2 regions of the Streptomyces sp. NPDC029169 genome follow, and region 2 is predicted to be linked to the other one. Evidence: predicted binding sites of a transcription regulator. Region 2 holds the regulator's gene; the other holds the start of a gene.
The links. Region 2 encodes HrcA, which represses chaperone genes, less so after heat shock. Its sites were predicted from a motif close to TTNGCACTCNGNNNNNCNGAGTGCNAA; they were not measured.
Positions count from the first base shown of each region.

Region 1: the regulator HrcA is predicted to act here: its motif matches at 1,829-1,855, upstream of groES (co-chaperone GroES).

Region 1 is NZ_JBVHXA010000002.1:10,082-18,536, reverse strand. Features, by position in the region: gene ACZ4VI_RS03725 (THUMP-like domain-containing protein) at 1-747, opposite strand, end outside; gene ACZ4VI_RS03720 (polysaccharide deacetylase family protein) at 847-1,797, shown strand; gene groES (co-chaperone GroES) at 2,002-2,310, shown strand; gene groL (chaperonin GroEL) at 2,428-4,056, shown strand; gene ACZ4VI_RS03705 (ester cyclase) at 4,148-4,846, opposite strand; gene ACZ4VI_RS03700 (hydroxyacid dehydrogenase) at 4,904-5,932, opposite strand; gene ACZ4VI_RS03695 (carbohydrate ABC transporter permease) at 5,959-6,867, opposite strand; gene ACZ4VI_RS03690 (carbohydrate ABC transporter permease) at 6,864-7,754, opposite strand; gene ACZ4VI_RS03685 (ABC transporter substrate-binding protein) at 7,759-8,455, opposite strand, start outside.
Region 2 is NZ_JBVHXA010000005.1:324,428-332,882, reverse strand. Features, by position in the region: gene hemW (radical SAM family heme chaperone HemW) at 1-1,091, shown strand, start outside; gene ACZ4VI_RS12880 (DUF3097 domain-containing protein) at 1,118-1,918, opposite strand; gene ACZ4VI_RS12875 (MBL fold metallo-hydrolase) at 1,929-2,651, opposite strand; gene hrcA (heat-inducible transcriptional repressor HrcA) at 2,803-3,822, shown strand; gene dnaJ (molecular chaperone DnaJ) at 3,823-4,962, shown strand; gene ACZ4VI_RS12860 (nitronate monooxygenase) at 5,169-6,245, shown strand; gene ACZ4VI_RS12855 (16S rRNA (uracil(1498)-N(3))-methyltransferase) at 6,242-6,985, shown strand; gene ACZ4VI_RS12850 (hypothetical protein) at 6,982-7,344, opposite strand; gene ACZ4VI_RS12845 (AAA family ATPase) at 7,439-8,455, shown strand, end outside.

The DNA.
Region 1 (8,455 bases), on a different contig from region 2:
GCGGCGGGTGCCGGGGGAGGTGCGGAACCAGAGGACGGCCTCCTTCACGTCCCCGCCGTCCGAGATCCACTCCGCCTCGGCCTCCTCCGGCACCGCCTCGTGCGGGATGCCGGGGGCGATCTTCAGCGCCGCGTGCGGGGCCTTGCGGGCGGCCTCGACGGCCCAGGAGAGCGGCGGCGAGTACGCCTCGGGGTCGAAGATCCTGCCCCGGCCGCCGCGCCGCGCCGGGTCCACGAAGACGGCGTCGTACGGGCTCGTGTCGATCTCCGTCACGTCCGCGCACCGCACCTCGATCAGGTCGGCGAGCCCGAGCGCGGTGGCGTTGGCGCGGGCGACCTCGGCCGTCAGCGGGTCGCGGTCCACGGCCAGGACGGCGATCCCGGCCCGGGCGAACGCGAGGGCGTCCCCGCCGATGCCGCCGCACAGATCGGCCACGCTCCGCACCCCGAGCCCGCGCAGCTGTTCCGCGCGGTACGCCCCGACCGTCGCCCGGGTCGACTGCTCGACGCCGTGGGGGGTGAAGTACATCCGGTACGCGTCCTCGGCGCCGAACTTCGCCACCGCCCGCTGGCGCAGCCGCGCCTGTCCGAGGGCGGCCGAGACCAGCTCGGCGGGATGCTCGCGGCGGAGCCGGGAGGCGACCGCCAGCTCCTGGGCGGGGTCGTAGTCGCGCAGGGCGGCGAGCAGGGCCTGGCCCTCGGGGGAGAGCAGGGCGGTGAAGGCGGCGAGGTCGGTCACCCGTCCCATTGTGGGCCCTGGTCCGGTGTGGGCCGGCCGGGGGATGGTGGCCGCCGGACGGCGGTGTCGACGTCCGTGCGGGGCTCGGCGCTGACAGGATGCGGCGCCATGCAGCTAGTACGACAAGAGGAACAGATCCTGTCGAAGAAGGCCGTGCTCATCCGTCGGTCGGTGGGCGCGGCGCTGGTCGTCGCCGCGCTCGGATCCGCCTGTGCGGGCCCCTCGGGCGAGAGCTCCGGCGGCGGGGGCGGGAAGAAGGGCCCCGCGCGGCCCGCCGCCGGTCAGCAACAGGCCGAGGGCGCGTCCGCCGCGCTCGACGCCTACGTCAAGAAGGTCCGCGAGCGGCGCGCCGCTCGGGTGCGCGCCGCCAAGAAGTGGGGCCTCGACCGGCCTCCTCTCGAAGCCCCGGCGCCGCCCGCCGTGAAGCCGAAGATCACCACCCGCAAGGGCTTCGAGACCGACGGCGAGGGCCTGCCACCGGTCTTCACCACCGTGCCGACCAAGCAGAAGGTCGTCTTCCTGACGATCGACGACGGCGCGGAGAAGGACCCCGAACTGCTGCGGATGATGAACGACCTCCAGATCCCGTACAGCGCCTTCCTGAGCGACTACCTCGTCAAGGAGGACTACGGGTACTTCGAGAAGATGCAGGACCGCGGTGTCTCCCTGCACAACCACACCCTCAATCACCGCTATATGCGCGGGCTCTCGTACGCCGCGCAGAAGCGGGAGATCTGCGGGATGCAGGACACCATCGAGAAGCGGTACGGGAAGCGGCCCCCGCTCTTCCGCCCGCCGTACGGCAGCTACAACGAGGACACGCTGCGCGCGGCCGAGGCGTGCGGGGTGAAGGCGGTCCCGCTGTGGGCCGCGGAGGCGTTCCCGGACCGGATGGAGTGGCGCGAGTGGGACCGGGACCTGCACCCCGGCGACATCGTGCTCACGCATTTCCGGGGCAAGGGGGAGTGGAAGGGCACGATGCCGGACATGATCCGCCAGGTGATGAAGACGATCACGGCCAAGGGGTACGCGGTCGCGAAGCTCGAGGACTACGTGTGAGCGGCTCCCGGGCGCGCCACGTCGCACTGAATTGGCACTCCGCTTGACCGAGTGCTAATCGCAGTCATAGTCTCGGCTCTGGCACTCCCCACTGGAGAGTGCCAACACAGCGACGGGCAGGTCCGGCACCCGCGACGACGGATCCACCTGGTCGCCACCTCAGACAGTTAACCCCGTGAGATCTCCGAAGGGGGAGGTCGGATCGTGACGACCGCCAGCTCCAAGGTTGCCATCAAGCCGCTCGAGGACCGCATCGTGGTCCAGCCGCTCGACGCCGAGCAGACCACGGCCTCTGGCCTGGTCATCCCGGACACCGCGAAGGAGAAGCCCCAGGAGGGCGTCGTCCTCGCTGTGGGCCCGGGCCGCTTCGAGAACGGCGAGCGCCTGCCGCTCGACGTGAAGACCGGCGACATCGTGCTGTACAGCAAGTACGGCGGCACCGAGGTGAAGTACAACGGCGAGGAGTACCTCGTCCTCTCGGCTCGCGACGTGCTCGCGATCGTCGAGAAGTAGTTCACCGAAGTACCGAAGTACTGAAGCAGATGCTTTGAGCTGCGCCCCGAGGCCCCTTCCGGGCGCCTCGGGGCGCGGTTCGTTCCACCCGATTTCCGAGAGGGCTGAACCGCTCCCATGGCGAAGATCCTGAAGTTCGACGAGGACGCCCGTCGCGCCCTTGAGCGCGGCGTCAACAAGCTTGCCGACACGGTGAAGGTGACGATCGGCCCCAAGGGTCGCAACGTCGTCATCGACAAGAAGTTCGGCGCCCCCACCATCACCAACGACGGTGTCACGATCGCCCGCGAGGTCGAGATCGATGACCCGTACGAGAACCTCGGTGCCCAGCTGGTGAAGGAGGTGGCGACCAAGACCAACGACATCGCGGGTGACGGCACCACCACCGCCACCGTGCTCGCCCAGGCGCTCGTCCGCGAGGGCCTGAAGAACGTCGCCGCCGGTGCCTCCCCGGCCGCCCTGAAGAAGGGCATCGACGCCGCGGTCAAGGCCGTCTCCGACGAGCTGCTCGCGACCGCCCGTCCGATCGAGGACAAGTCCGACATCGCCGCCGTCGCCGCGCTCTCCGCGCAGGACCAGCAGGTCGGCGAGCTCATCGCCGAGGCGATGGACAAGGTCGGCAAGGACGGTGTCATCACCGTCGAGGAGTCCAACACCTTCGGCCTGGAGCTCGACTTCACCGAGGGCATGGCCTTCGACAAGGGCTACCTGTCCCCGTACATGGTGACCGACCAGGAGCGTATGGAGGCCGTCCTCGACGACCCGTACATCCTGATCCACCAGGGCAAGATCTCCTCGATCCAGGACATGCTGCCGCTCCTGGAGAAGGTCATCCAGGCCGGCTCCTCCAAGCCGCTGCTGATCATCGCCGAGGACGTCGAGGGCGAGGCCCTGTCGACCCTGGTCGTCAACAAGATCCGTGGCACCTTCAACGCCGTGGCCGTCAAGGCCCCGGGCTTCGGCGACCGCCGCAAGGCGATGCTCGGCGACATGGCCACCCTCACCGGTGCCACCGTCATCGCCGAGGAGGTCGGCCTCAAGCTCGACCAGGCCGGTCTGGACGTGCTCGGCACCGCCCGCCGCGTGACGATCACCAAGGACGACACCACCATCGTCGACGGTGGCGGCAAGTCCGAGGACGTCGCGGGCCGCGTCAACCAGATCAAGGCCGAGATCGAGTCCACCGACTCCGACTGGGACCGCGAGAAGCTCCAGGAGCGCCTCGCGAAGCTGGCCGGCGGCGTGTGCGTGATCAAGGTCGGCGCCGCCACCGAGGTGGAGCTGAAGGAGAAGAAGCACCGTCTGGAGGACGCCATCTCCGCGACCCGCGCCGCGGTCGAGGAGGGCATCGTCTCCGGTGGTGGCTCCGCTCTGGTCCACGCCGCGAAGGTGCTCGAGGGCGGCCTCGGCAAGACCGGCGACGAGGCCACCGGTGTCGCCGTCGTCCGCCGCGCGGTCGTCGAGCCGCTGCGCTGGATCGCCGAGAACGCCGGCCTCGAGGGCTACGTCATCACCTCGAAGGTGGCGGAGCTCGACAAGGGCAACGGCTTCAACGCCGCGACCGGCGAGTACGGCGACCTGGTCAAGGCCGGCGTCATCGACCCGGTGAAGGTGACGCGCTCCGCGCTGGAGAACGCCGCCTCGATCGCCTCCCTCCTCCTCACCACCGAGACCCTCGTGGTGGAGAAGAAGGAAGAGGAGCCGACGGACGCGGGCCACGGCCACGGCCACGGTCACTCGCACTGACGCGCTTGTAGCCGCGTAGCTGATCACTGAGGTCCGGTGTCCCCGAGGAGGGGACACCGGACCTCAGTGTTTACGCCTCGGACCTCAGTGTTTACGCCTCCACGGCGCCGAGCTGCCCCATCAGCCCGAGCATGTCGTACTGCCACCACCCCTCCGCGATCTTGCCGTCCTGACGGAACTGGTGGATGGTCGTGCCGGTCATGGTGACCTTCATGCCGGTGGGCTGGAGCCCCATGAAGTCGCCGGTGTGCGTCCCCACCCAGGTCCACCGTGTGCACACCCGGTCGCCCTCGGCGATCTGGTCGTTGACGGTGACGTCGAAGTCGAACCCGCTCCGCCACATCTCGGCCTCGCGGCGGACCGCGTCCATGCCGATGACGTCCTGCGCGTTCGTCGGATCGTGGTCGTGGTAGCCCTCCGCGAGGACCTCGTCGAGAGGCGGAAGCTCGCCCTCGGCGGAGATGAGCTCGAAGTACCGGCGGGAGTTGGCCTTGTACAGCTGGATGTCCCGCACGATGTCCAGGTCGGTGAACGTCGGCATCTCGTCACAGAGCGCGACCATCTCCCGGAAGATGCGATCCGTCTCGGGGAGCTGCGAGTTGGTCATCGCCACCTCGTAGGAGGGGAACTCGACGATCTCCACGAGGTGGGCCGAGTCGGAACGGTCCTTGCCGATGACGCTGTGGGTGGCCGTTCGCTTGCCCTTGGTCTGTTCGACCCACTTGTCCATGAGCCGGTTCAGATCGTCGAACCGACTGGTCTTGCAATCGATTATCTGTACGAATGTCATGGCGCCTCCCGGACCGGGTGGGACACCTCCAGTCTAGGTCCGGGGCCCCGGGCCGCCCTATGCGGAGCGCGTCAGGTCCGACGGCCGTACCGGATCCGCGAACGGCTCCCCCCGCCCGTACCGCTCCACCTCCGCCAGCGCCTGGTCCGCCATCCGGTGCAGCTCGTTGCCGAGCGAGCCGGCCACGTGCGGGGTCAGCAGGACGTTCGGGAGCGTCCAGAGCGGGGAGTCCGGCGCGGGGACGTCCGGGTCCGTGACGTCGAGGACCGCGTGGAGGCGGGCCGTGCGGAGGTGGGGGAGGAGGGCGGGCTCGTCGATCAGGGAGCCGCGTGAGGTGTTGATCAGCGTCGTGCCCTCCGGCATCAGCGCGAGCTGCCGCGCGCCGATCATCCGGTACGTGGCGGGGAGTTGGGGGGCGTGCACGGAGACGATCGTGCTGCGGGCGCACAGCTCGTCGAGGCCCACCGTCTCCACGCCGAGCGCGTGGGCCTCGCCGGCCGTCACGTACGGGTCGTACAGCAGCACCTCGAAGTCGAAGGGGCGCAGCAGTTCGACGACCCGGCGGCCGATCCGGGAGGCGCCGACGATGCCGACCGTGCGCCGGTAGTTGCCCCAGCCCGCCGACTCGGCCGTCCACACGCCGTCGGTGCGGACCTCGCCGTACCGCAGGGCCGAGGGGAGGATCCGCTTCCCGGCGAAGAGGATCGCGGCGAGCGTGTACTCGGCGACGGGCAGCGCGTTGGCCGCCGCGGCGGAGGTGACGGCGAGGCCGCGCTCCCAACAGGCCTCCGTGATGTGGTGCTTCACCGAGCCGGCCGCGTGGACGACGGCCCGAAGGCGCGGGGCGCGGTCCAGGACGTCGGCGGTCAGCGCTGGCGCGCCCCAGCAGGTGAGGAGGAGTTCGGCCTCCGCGAGGGCCTCGGCGACGAGGGGGGTGGGGGCGTTCAGGTCGTGGGCGACGAGGTGCGGGTCGGTACGGGTGAGGGCGGCCAGGCCCGTCCGGTGGGCGTCGGTGAGCAGGCGCTCGGCGACGCCCGGGCCCATGGCCAGGAGGAGGGACGGGCGATTGTCAGTGGCGGGGTGCATGGTGGACATCGTGGGTCGCGGGCTCCTCACTTGACGCTGCCGGCGGCCAGACCGGCCTTCCAGTGGCGCTGGAGGGAGACGAAGGCGACGACGAGGGGGACGACGGCGAGCAGGGACCCGGTGACGACGAGGGGGTAGAAGTCGGGTTCCGCGTGGGCGTTGCTGTTCCACGCGTACAGACCGAGGCTCAGCGGGAAGAGCTTCTGGTCCGAGAGCATCACCAGGGGGAGGAAGAAGTTGTTCCAGATCGCGGTGAACTGGAAGAGGAAGACGGTCACGAAGCCCGGCATGATCATGCGCAGACCGATCGACCAGAAGGTGCGCAGCTCTCCGGCGCCGTCGATACGGGCGGCCTCCAGGGCCTCGTCGGGGATGTAGCCGGCGCTGAAGACCCGCGAGAGGTAGACCCCGAACGGGTTGACCAGGACGGGGATCAGCACGGCCGCGTACGTGTTGACGATGCCCACCTCGCTGGCGAGGAGGTACATGGGCAGGGCGAGCGCCGTGGTGGGGACGAGCACGCCCAGGAGGACGATGCCGAAGAGCTTCTCCTTGCCCCGGAAGTGGTACTTGTCGAAGGCGTACCCCGCGGCGACGCTGACCAGCGAGCAGGCGAGGGCGCCAAGGCCTGCGTAGAGGAGGCTGTTGGCGTACCAGTGGAAGTAGACGCCGTCGTTGTACGCGGCGAGCCGGGAGAGGTTCCCGCCGAGGTCGAATCCCTCGAAGGAGAAGGCGTTGCCGGCCAGCAGACCGCCCGCGTCCTTGGTGGCGGCGGTCAGCAGCCAGGCGAGCGGGAAGAGCATGTAGACGACGGCGAGGACGAGCGCGCCGTTGACGGCGGTCTTCGAGAGCCAGACGTTCGTGGGGCGGGAGGTGGGGCGGGAGGTGGGGCGGGACGAGGGGCGGGACGTGGGGCGGGACCGGGGGCTGCTCATGCGCGCTTCCCCTTCCGGCGGCCGGTGAGCCGGGTGACGGCGAAGGAGAGCAGTGCCGCCGTCAGTGCGAGCAGGACGGAGGCCGCCGCGGCGAGGCCGTAGTCGTTGCGGTCGAAGGCCGCGGTGTACGCGTACATGTTGGGTGTCCAGGTGGAGGTGACGGCGGAGCCCGTGCCCTTGTTGAGGATCAGCGGCTCGGTGAAGAGCTGGAGCGAGCCGATGACGGTGAAGAGGCCGACCATCACGAGCGAGGCGCGGATCAGTGGGACCTTGATGCTGAACGCGACGCGCCAGGAGCCGGCGCCGTCGACGGTGGCCGCCTCCAGGACCGAGCGGTCGATGGCCTGAAGGGCCGCGTAGAAGATCACCATGTTGTAGCCGAGCCACTCCCACAGCGCGATGTTCACCACGGAGGGGAGCGCGCCCTCGGGCGAGAAGAAGTTGAAGCCGACGCCGCCCGCCTCCATCACCTGCACGACCGGGCTGAGTTGGGGCGTATAGAGGTAGACCCAGATCAGCGCGGCGATGATGCCGGGAACGGCGTGCGGCAGGAAGAGCGCGAGCTGGAAGAAGCGGCGGGCACGGGCGAGCGCCGAGTCGAGCAGCAGCGCGAGGCCGAGGGCCCCGGCGAGCAGCAGCGGAATGTAGAACAGGCAGTATCCGAGCAGCACGCCGAAGCCCTCGCGGAAGGCCCGGTCACCCAGCGCCGCGGTGTAGTTGTCGAGTCCCGTGAAGACGGACTCGGTGCCGCCGAAGCCCAGTCCGGACTGTTTCTCGGTGAAGAGGCTGAGCCAGACCGCGTAACCGATCGGCACCACCATCACCGCGGTGAACAGGGCGAAGAAGGGGGTCAGCAGGAACGCTGCGGCGCGGGTGCGGGCGTTCATCCGGTCAGCCCTCGACCTTCAGACCGCGCTTGGTCAGCTCGGCGACGGTCGCGTCGTGCCCGGTCCTGATCGCGTCGGTGATCGTCGGACCGCCCTTGGTGATCTTGCCGAACTGGTCCTTGATGGCGGTGTTGGTGGTGCCGGTGGTCGGGCCCCACGCCCAGTTCTGGTTGATGGAGGCACCGGCCTCCTCGAACAGGGCGTAGATGTCCTGGCCGCCGTAGTAGCTCGCGTCGAAGGCCGCCTTGGCGACCGGGCGCAGGGCGCTCGCGGCGGGGAAGGCGCTGGAGGTGCCGGAGGCGATACGGGCCTTGACGCCGGCCTCGGTGGTGGACATCCACTCGGCGAACTCGACGGCCGCCGCCTTCTTCCTGCTGTCCTTGGTCACGGCGAAGGACGTGCCGCCGAGCATTCCGCTCGCAGCCCTGCCGTCCCAGCTCGGCATGGGCGCGACCGCCCACTTGCCGTTCTGCTCGGGCAGCGTGCCCTTGAGGACGCCCGCGCCCCAGGACGCGCCGAGGTAGCCGATGGTCGTGCCGTTCTTGAGCGAGCCCGTCCACTCGGGGCTGAACGAGGCGTTCTTGTGGACGAGGTCGGCGTCGACGAGGCCCTGCCAGTAGGCGGCGACCTTGGTGGTGGCCGGGTCCGTGGTGTTGATCTTCCAGGTGTCGTTCTCGGCCTTGAACCACTGGGCGCCGGCC
Region 2 (8,455 bases):
TCAACACGTACACCGCGAGCGAGCTGCGCGGTGCCGGAGGCGTCCTCGCCTCCCGCGACAACTACGCCGGGCAGGTCGTCGAGGAGATACGCCTCGCCCGGAAGGTGCTCGGCGACGACCCGCGGCCGGTGCGGACGGTCTTCGTGGGCGGGGGCACGCCGACGCTGCTCGCCGCCGGGGATCTCGTACGGATGCTGGGGGCGATCCGGGACGAGTTCGGGCTCGCGGACGACGCCGAGGTGACGACGGAGGCGAATCCGGAGTCGGTGGATCCGGCGTACCTGGAGGAGCTGAGGGCGGGTGGCTTCAACCGGGTGTCGTTCGGCATGCAGAGCGCCCGGCAGCACGTCCTGAAGGTCCTCGACCGGACGCACACCCCCGGGCGGCCCGAGGCGTGCGTCGCGGAGGCGCGGGCGGCGGGCTTCGAGCACGTCAACCTCGACCTCATCTACGGGACGCCCGGGGAGTCGGACGACGACTGGCGGGCGTCGCTGGAGGCGGCGATCGGGGCGGGCCCGGACCATGTCAGCGCGTACGCGCTGATCGTGGAGGAGGGCACGCAGCTGGCGCGGCGGATCCGGCGCGGGGAGGTGCCGATGACGGACGACGACGTGCACGCCGACCGGTACCTGATAGCGGACTCCATCTTCGCGGAGGCCGGCTTCGAGTGGTACGAGGTGTCGAACTGGGCCACGTCCGAGGCGGGGCGGTGCCTGCACAACGAGCTGTACTGGCGCGGCGCGGACTGGTGGGGCGCGGGGCCGGGGGCTCATTCGCACGTGGGGGGTGTGCGGTGGTGGAACGTGAAGCATCCGGGGGCGTACGCGGCGGCGCTCTCCTCCGGCAGGTCCCCGGGCGCGGGGAGGGAGGTTCTCTCGGCGGAGGACCGGCGCGTGGAGCGTGTGCTCCTGGAGCTACGGCTCCGGGAGGGCGTCGAGCTGGGGCTGCTCAAGGCCGCGGGGCTTGCCGCGTCCCGGAGGGCCCTGGACGATGGACTCCTCGCGGCCGGGCCGTACGAGGCGGGGCGCGCGGTCCTGACCCTGCGGGGTCGCCTGCTCGCGGACGCGGTCGTCAGGGACCTGGTGGACTAAGGGGCAGGGCCTCGTGCAAGGGCCCCCTACGGTGCCGTCACGAAGTCGATCAGTTCTTCCACGCGGCCCAGCAGGGCCGGTTCCAGGTCCTTGTAGGTGTGGACCTTCGACAGGATGTGGTGCCAGGCCGCTCCCGTGTTCTCCGGCCAGCCCAGGGCGCGGCAGACGCCCGTTTTCCAGTCCTGGCCGTGGGGGACCGTCGGCCAGGACGGGATGCCCACGGAGGACGGCTTCACCGCCTCCCAGACGTCGATGTACGGGTGGCCGACGATCAGGACGTCCGGGGACGAGACCTGCGCCGCGATGCGGGACTCCTTCGAGCCGGGGACCAGGTGGTCGACCAGGATGCCCAGGCGCGCGTCCGCCGCCGGGGCGAAGTCCGCGACGATCGACGGGAGGTCGTCGATGCCCTCCAGGTACTCCACCACCACGCCCTCGATCCGCAGGTCGTCGCCCCAGACCCGCTCCACCAGCTCCGCGTCGTGCCGCCCCTCCACGTAGATCCGGCCCGCCCGCGCCACCCTCGCCCGCGCGCCGGGGACCGCGATCGAGCCCGAGGCCGTGCGATGCGACCGCGCGGGGCCGGCCACCGGGCGGGTCAGGGTGACCACACGGCCCTCCAGCAGGAAGCCCCTCGGTTCCAGCGGGAAGACCCGGTGCTTGCCGAAGCGGTCCTCCAGCGTCACCGTGCCCGCCTCGCAGCGGATCACCGCCCCGCAGAAGCCCGTCGAGACCTCCTCCACCACGAGGTCCACCTCCGCCGGCACCTCCGGCACGGGGGCGGATCGCTTCCACGGGGGCGTCAGGTCCGGGTTGTAGCTGCGCATTTGGGGGACGTTATGCGACGGAGAAGCGGCGTGCCAGTTCATCCCGTTGACGTCGTACGAACGCGACGTCCACGACCGCCCCGTGACCCGGCACGTACACCGCCTCCTCCCCGCCCAGACCGACGAGGCGGTCCAGCGCGTCCGGCCAGCGTGACGGCATCGCGTCCCGCCCCGCCTGCGGCTCGCCCGACTCCTCCACCAGGTCCCCGCAGAAGACCACCTCGGTCGCACCCGGCACCAGCAGCGCCAGATCGTGCGCCGTGTGCCCCGGGCCCACGTTCGCAAGGAGCACCTGCCGGCCGCCCAGGTCCAGCGTCCACTCCCCGGAGACCATGTGCTGCGGTGCCACCAGTGCGTCGGCCGCCTCCGCCGCCGCGAACGCGTCGACCCCGTGCCGTACCGCGTCCGCCATCAGCGAGCTCGCCTCCCGGCGCATCAGCGCGTCGACGCCCACCGCCCCGTACACCTCCGCGCCCTCGAACGCCGCCGTCCCCAGCACATGATCGAAGTGCGGGTGGCTCAGTGCGATGTGCGTCACGCTCCGGCCGCCCGTCAGCGCCTCGACCTGATCCCGCAGCTCCGCGCCCTCCCGGAGCGTGGAGCCCGTGTCGTACAGCAGCACCGCCTTCTCGCCCAGCACCAGGCCCACCGTGGCGTCCCAGCCCGGCAGCCGACGCCGCCCCACCCCGTCCGCGAGCCGCTCCCAGCCGAACTCTTCCCAAGTGACATCCATACCGCGACGCTAGCGGCTACCACCCCGCCTCCTTGCCAGGAGCGATGCCCGCCGCCGTACACTGGCCGGGGGATTCCTGGCACTCGGACAGGGCGAGTGCCAAAAGGGGAGCAACCGAAGCAACCCGATACGACAGCTGGAGGTGGGCGCGATGCTCAGCGAACGCAGGCTCGAGGTGCTGCGCGCCATCGTCCAGGACTATGTCGGGACGGAGGAGCCGGTCGGCTCCAAGGCGCTCACGGAGCGCCACAAGCTCGGCGTCTCGCCCGCCACCGTGCGCAACGACATGGCCGTCCTGGAGGACGAGGGCTACATCGCCCAGCCCCACACCAGCGCCGGCCGCATCCCGACGGACAAGGGCTACCGCCTGTTCGTCGACCGGCTCGCCGGCGTCAAGCCGCTGTCGACGCCGGAGCGGCGCGCGATCCACAACTTCCTCGACGGAGCCGTCGACCTCGACGACGTCGTCGGGCGCACGGTCCGGCTGCTCGCGCAGCTGACCCGGCAGGTCGCCGTCGTCCAGTACCCGTCGCTGACCCGCTCGACGGTCCGGCACGTGGAGCTGCTCGCGCTGGCCCCCGCCCGCCTGATGCTCGTGCTGATCACGGACACCGGCCGGGTCGAGCAGCGCGTGATCGACTGCCCGGCGCCGTTCGGCGAGACCTCCCTTGCGGACCTGCGGGCCCGGCTCAACAGCCGCGTGGTCGGCCGCCGTTTCGCGGACGTGCCGCAGCTGGTGCAGGATCTTCCGGAGTCGTTCGAGGAGACCGAGGACCGCGGCACGGTCTCGACGGTGCTCGCGACCCTGCTCGAAACCCTGGTGGAGGAGCACGAGGAGCGGCTGATGATCGGCGGCACCGCCAATCTCACCCGCTTCGGCCATGACTTCCCCCTCACGATCCGGCCTGTGCTTGAGGCGCTCGAGGAGCAGGTCGTGCTCCTCAAGCTGCTCGGCGAGGCCAAGGACTCGGGCATGACCGTACGGATCGGGCACGAGAACGCCCACGAAGGGCTCACCTCCACGTCCGTCGTCGCGGTCGGCTACGGTTCGGGCGACGAGGCAGTCGCCAAACTCGGCGTGGTCGGACCGACCCGCATGGACTACCCCGGAACGATGGGAGCGGTACGCGCAGTGGCACGTTACGTCGGACAGATCCTGGCGGAGTCGTAAGTGGCCACGGACTACTACGCCACGCTTGGCGTGCGCCGCGACGCGTCCCAGGACGAGATCAAGAAGGCATTCCGGCGGCTCGCGCGCGAGCTGCACCCGGATGTGAATCCCGATCCGAAGACGCAGGAGCGGTTCAAGGAGATCAACGCCGCGTACGAGGTGTTGTCGGACCCGCAGAAGAAGCAGGTCTACGACCTCGGCGGCGACCCGCTGTCCGCCTCGGGCGGTGGCGGCGGGGCCGGCGGCTTCGGCGCGGGCGGCTTCGGGAACTTCTCGGACATCATGGACGCGTTCTTCGGTACGGCGTCGCAGCGCGGGCCGCGCTCGCGCACCCGGCGCGGCCAGGACGCGATGATCCGGCTGGACATCGACCTCAACGAGGCCGCCTTCGGCACGACCAAGGACATCCAGGTCGACACGGCCGTCGTCTGTACGACGTGTTCGGGTGAGGGCGCCGCGCCCGGCACCTCCGCGCAGACCTGTGACATGTGCCGCGGTCGCGGTGAGGTTTCGCAGGTCACGCGGTCCTTCCTGGGCCAGGTCATGACCTCCCGCCCCTGCCCCCAGTGCCAGGGCTTCGGCACCGTCGTCCCGACCCCGTGCCCCGAGTGCGCGGGCGACGGCCGGGTCCGGTCCCGTCGTACGCTCACGGTCAAGATCCCGGCCGGTGTGGACAACGGGACGCGCATCCAGCTCGCGGGCGAGGGCGAGGTCGGCCCGGGCGGCGGCCCGGCCGGCGACCTGTACGTCGAGATCCACGAGGTCCCGCACGAGGTCTTCCAGCGGCGGGGCGACGACCTGCACTGCACGGTCACCATCCCGATGACGGCGGGCGCGCTCGGCACGAAGGTGCCGCTGCAGACGCTCGACGGGCTCGAGGAGGTCGACATCCGCCCGGGCACGCAGTCCGGCCAGTCGATCCCGCTGCACGGGCGCGGCATCACGCACCTGCGCGGCGGCGGGCGCGGCGACCTGATCGTGCACGTCGAGGTGACGACGCCGTCGAAGCTCGACGCCGAGCAGGAGCGGCTCCTGCGCGAACTGGCGAAGCTGCGCGGCGAGGAGCGGCCGACCGGTCAGTTCCAGCCGGGGCAGCAGGGGCTGTTCTCGCGCTTGAAGGACGCGTTCAACGGCCGGTAGGCGCATGACTGCCGGGGGTCCGGGGGTTGGCCCCCGGGTTGGCACAGTCAGCCGGGGCAGCAGGGGCTGTTCTCGCGGCTGAAGGACGCCTTCAACGGCCGGTAGGCCGACGGGCGTGTTCCCCGGCCAGTAGGCCGACGTTGTGCCTGGAAGGGCGGCATCCGCTGGGAGCGGGTGCCGCCCTTCCCGTATGACACGATGCCTGCATGTCCACCGCTCTGAACGGTCTCTCCCGATACCCGATCGTGCAGGCCCCCATGGCGGGTGGCGCGTCCTGTCCGCAGCTCGTCGGGGCCGTGTGCGAGGCCGGCGGGCTCGGGTTCCTCGCCGGGGGGTACAAGACCGCCGGCGGGCTGTACCAGGAGATCAAGCAGGTGCGCGGGCTGACCGGGCAGCCCTTCGGCGTCAACCTCTTCATGCCGCAGAGCGGACAGCCCGCCGACCCCGCCGCCGTCGGGGTGTACGGGCACCAGCTCGCCGGTGAGGCCACCTGGTACGAGACGCAGCTCGGCGACGCCGACCAGGGGCGCGACGACGCCTACGACGCCAAGCTCGCGATCCTGCTCGAGGATCCGGTCCCCGTCGTCTCCTTCACCTTCGGCTGCCCGGACCGGGACACGTTCGACGCGTTCGCCCGCGCCGGTACGTACACGATCGTCACCGTCACCTCCCCCGAAGAGGCCCAGGCCGCCCAGTGGGCCGGGGCCGACGCGGTCTGCGTGCAGGGCGTCGAGGCCGGCGGGCACCAGGGCACGCACCGCGACGACCCGGACGGCGCCCTCGCCGGGACCGGGCTCCTCACGCTCGTCACCCAGGTCCGGGAGACCGTGCAGCTGCCGATCGTCGCGACCGGCGGGATCATGCGCGGCGCGCAGATCGCCGCCGTCCTCGCCGCCGGGGCCGACGCCGCCCAGCTCGGCACCGCGTTCCTCGTCTGCCCCGAATCGGGCGCGCACGCGCTGCACAAGCAGGCCCTGACCAACCCCCTCTTCGTCCGCACCGAGCTCACCCGGGCCTTCTCCGGCCGCCCGGCGCGCGGGCTCGTCAACCGTTTCATGCGCGAGCACGGGCCGTACGCCCCCGCCGCCTACCCCGAGGTCCACCACCTCACCGCGCCCCTCCGCAAGGCCGCCGCCACCGCGGGCGACGCGCAGGGCATGGCCCTGTGGGCCGGCCAGGGGCACCGGCTGGCCCGCGAACTCCCGGCGGGGCAACTGGTCGAGGTGCTGGCCGCCGAACTCGACACCGCACTGACCGCGCAGGCCCACAGGAGCGCCTCATGACCGCACCCGTCTTCGTCGTCGAGGCCGTCCCCGGCACCGGCACCTTCCTCCTCGACGGCCCCGAGGGCCGCCACGCCGTCTCCGTGAAGCGGCTGCGCGCGGGGGAGGAGCTCGTGCTCACGGACGGGCGCGGAGCGTGGGCCGACTGCGTCGTGCTCGCCGCCGAGGGCAAGGACCAGCTGACCGTCCAGGTCTCGGGGACGTACGAGGACCCGGAGCCCGCGCCCCGTATCACCGTCGTCCAGGCGCTGCCCAAGGGCGACCGGGGCGAACTCGCCGTCGAGACCATGACGGAGACCGGCGTCGACGCGATCGTGCCGTGGGCCGCGTCCCGCTGCATCACCCAGTGGAAGGGCGAGCGCGGCCTCAAGGCCCTCGCCAAGTGGCGCGCCACCGCGCGCGAGGCCGGCAAGCAGTCGCGCCGCACACGCTTCCCCGAGGTGGCCGACGCGATGACCACCAAGCAGGTCGCCGCGCTCCTCGCGGGCGCCGACTTCGCCGCCGTCCTGCACGAGGACCGGGACCACCCGAGCGGCGCGCTCGCCAACGCGGAACTCCCCGCCGAGGGCGACATCGTGCTGGTCGTCGGGCCCGAAGGGGGCGTGTCACCCGAGGAGTTGACCATCTTCGAGGAGGCGGGTGCGAAGCCGTACCGGCTGGGGCGGAGCGTACTGCGTACCTCCACGGCCGGTACGGCGGCCACCGCGCTGCTCCTCGGTCGTACGGGCCGCTGGTCCTAAGGCGCCTGGCGCGCCACGAGCGCGTCGAAGAGCGGCCAGCCGTCGACCTCCGTCACCCCGTGCGCGACCGGAAGCAGGCCGCGGGCCTCGGCCTCGTCGAGCAACCGGCGGACGACGCCGGGCTCGTTGAGGTTGAGGTAGCCGTCCTTGGTGTCCGCGACCTGGCCCGCGCCCATGTACCCGCCCTGCGTCACACGGCCCGGGCCTTCCTGGAAGACCAGGCGCAGTTGCGCGTGCGGGGCGTCGGCGCGGCGCAGCGTCAGCAGTTCCCGGCAGGGCGGATGCAGATGCCCGACCGACCAGAGCCAGACCGTGCCGTCCGCCACCAGCCTGCGCGGTACGCGTTCTCGTCGCCCCATGGGTCCACCGTATGCCGGGAACCCGGTGGTTCGGCAACCAGGATTTCGGGAACCCGGTGGGCGCGGGTGGTAGGTCGGTTCATAGGGTGACCGCATGTCCGACGAGTCTCCTCTGATCCGTAGTCTGCGCGCCGCGGTCGCCGCCGCGCCCCAAGACGTGCCCCTGCGGCTCCACTTCGCCGAACTGCTGCTCGCCGAGGGGCGCGGGGACGAGGCCGTCACGGAGGCGGCCGTCGCGCTCCAGCACGCCCCCGGGGACGAGGCGGCCCGTGCCCTGATGGTCCGCGCGATGGGTCTGCCCGCCGTGCCCGCCGCGCCTCAGGAAGCTCCCACCCGGGCCCCCGGGTTCGACTGGGCCGCCGCCGAGCAGGAGGTCGGGGACCTCGTCGGGCCCCGGTTCGTCACCGGCCCGGACAGCGGGACCGAGGCGCCCCTCACCTCCGACGGCAGCGGTGACGCAGGCGACGCGTCCGCCTGGGACGTCGACCGCCCCGGCTCCGTACGCCTCGCCGACGTCGGCGGCATGCAGGAGGTCAAGGACCGCCTGGAGGCCGCCTTCCTCGCCCCCATGCGCAACCCCGAACTCCGCAAGCTGTACGGCAAGTCACTCCGCGGCGGCCTGCTCCTCTACGGCCCGCCCGGCTGCGGCAAGACGTTCATCGCCCGCGCCGTCGCCGGCGAGCTCGGCGCGAGCTTCATATCGGTCTCGCTCTCCGACATCCTCGACATGTACATCGGCACGTCCGAGAAGAACGTCCACGACATCTTCGAGACCGCCCGCGCCCAGGCTCCCTGCGTCGTCTTCCTCGACGAGCTGGACGCCCTCGGGGCCAAGCGCTCGCGCACGCACCACGGCGGACTGCGCAACGTCGTCAACCAGCTCCTCACCGAGCTCGACGGCATCGACGGCGCCGAGAACGAGGGCGTGTTCGTGCTCGCCGCCACCAACGTCCCCTGGGACGTGGACCTCGCGCTGCGCCGCCCCGGCCGTCTGGACCGCACGCTGCTGGTGCTGCCGCCCGACGCGCCGGCCCGCGAGGCGATCCTCCGCTACCACCTGCGCGAGCGCCCCATCGAATCGGTCGACCTGGGCAAACTGGTCAAGGCCACC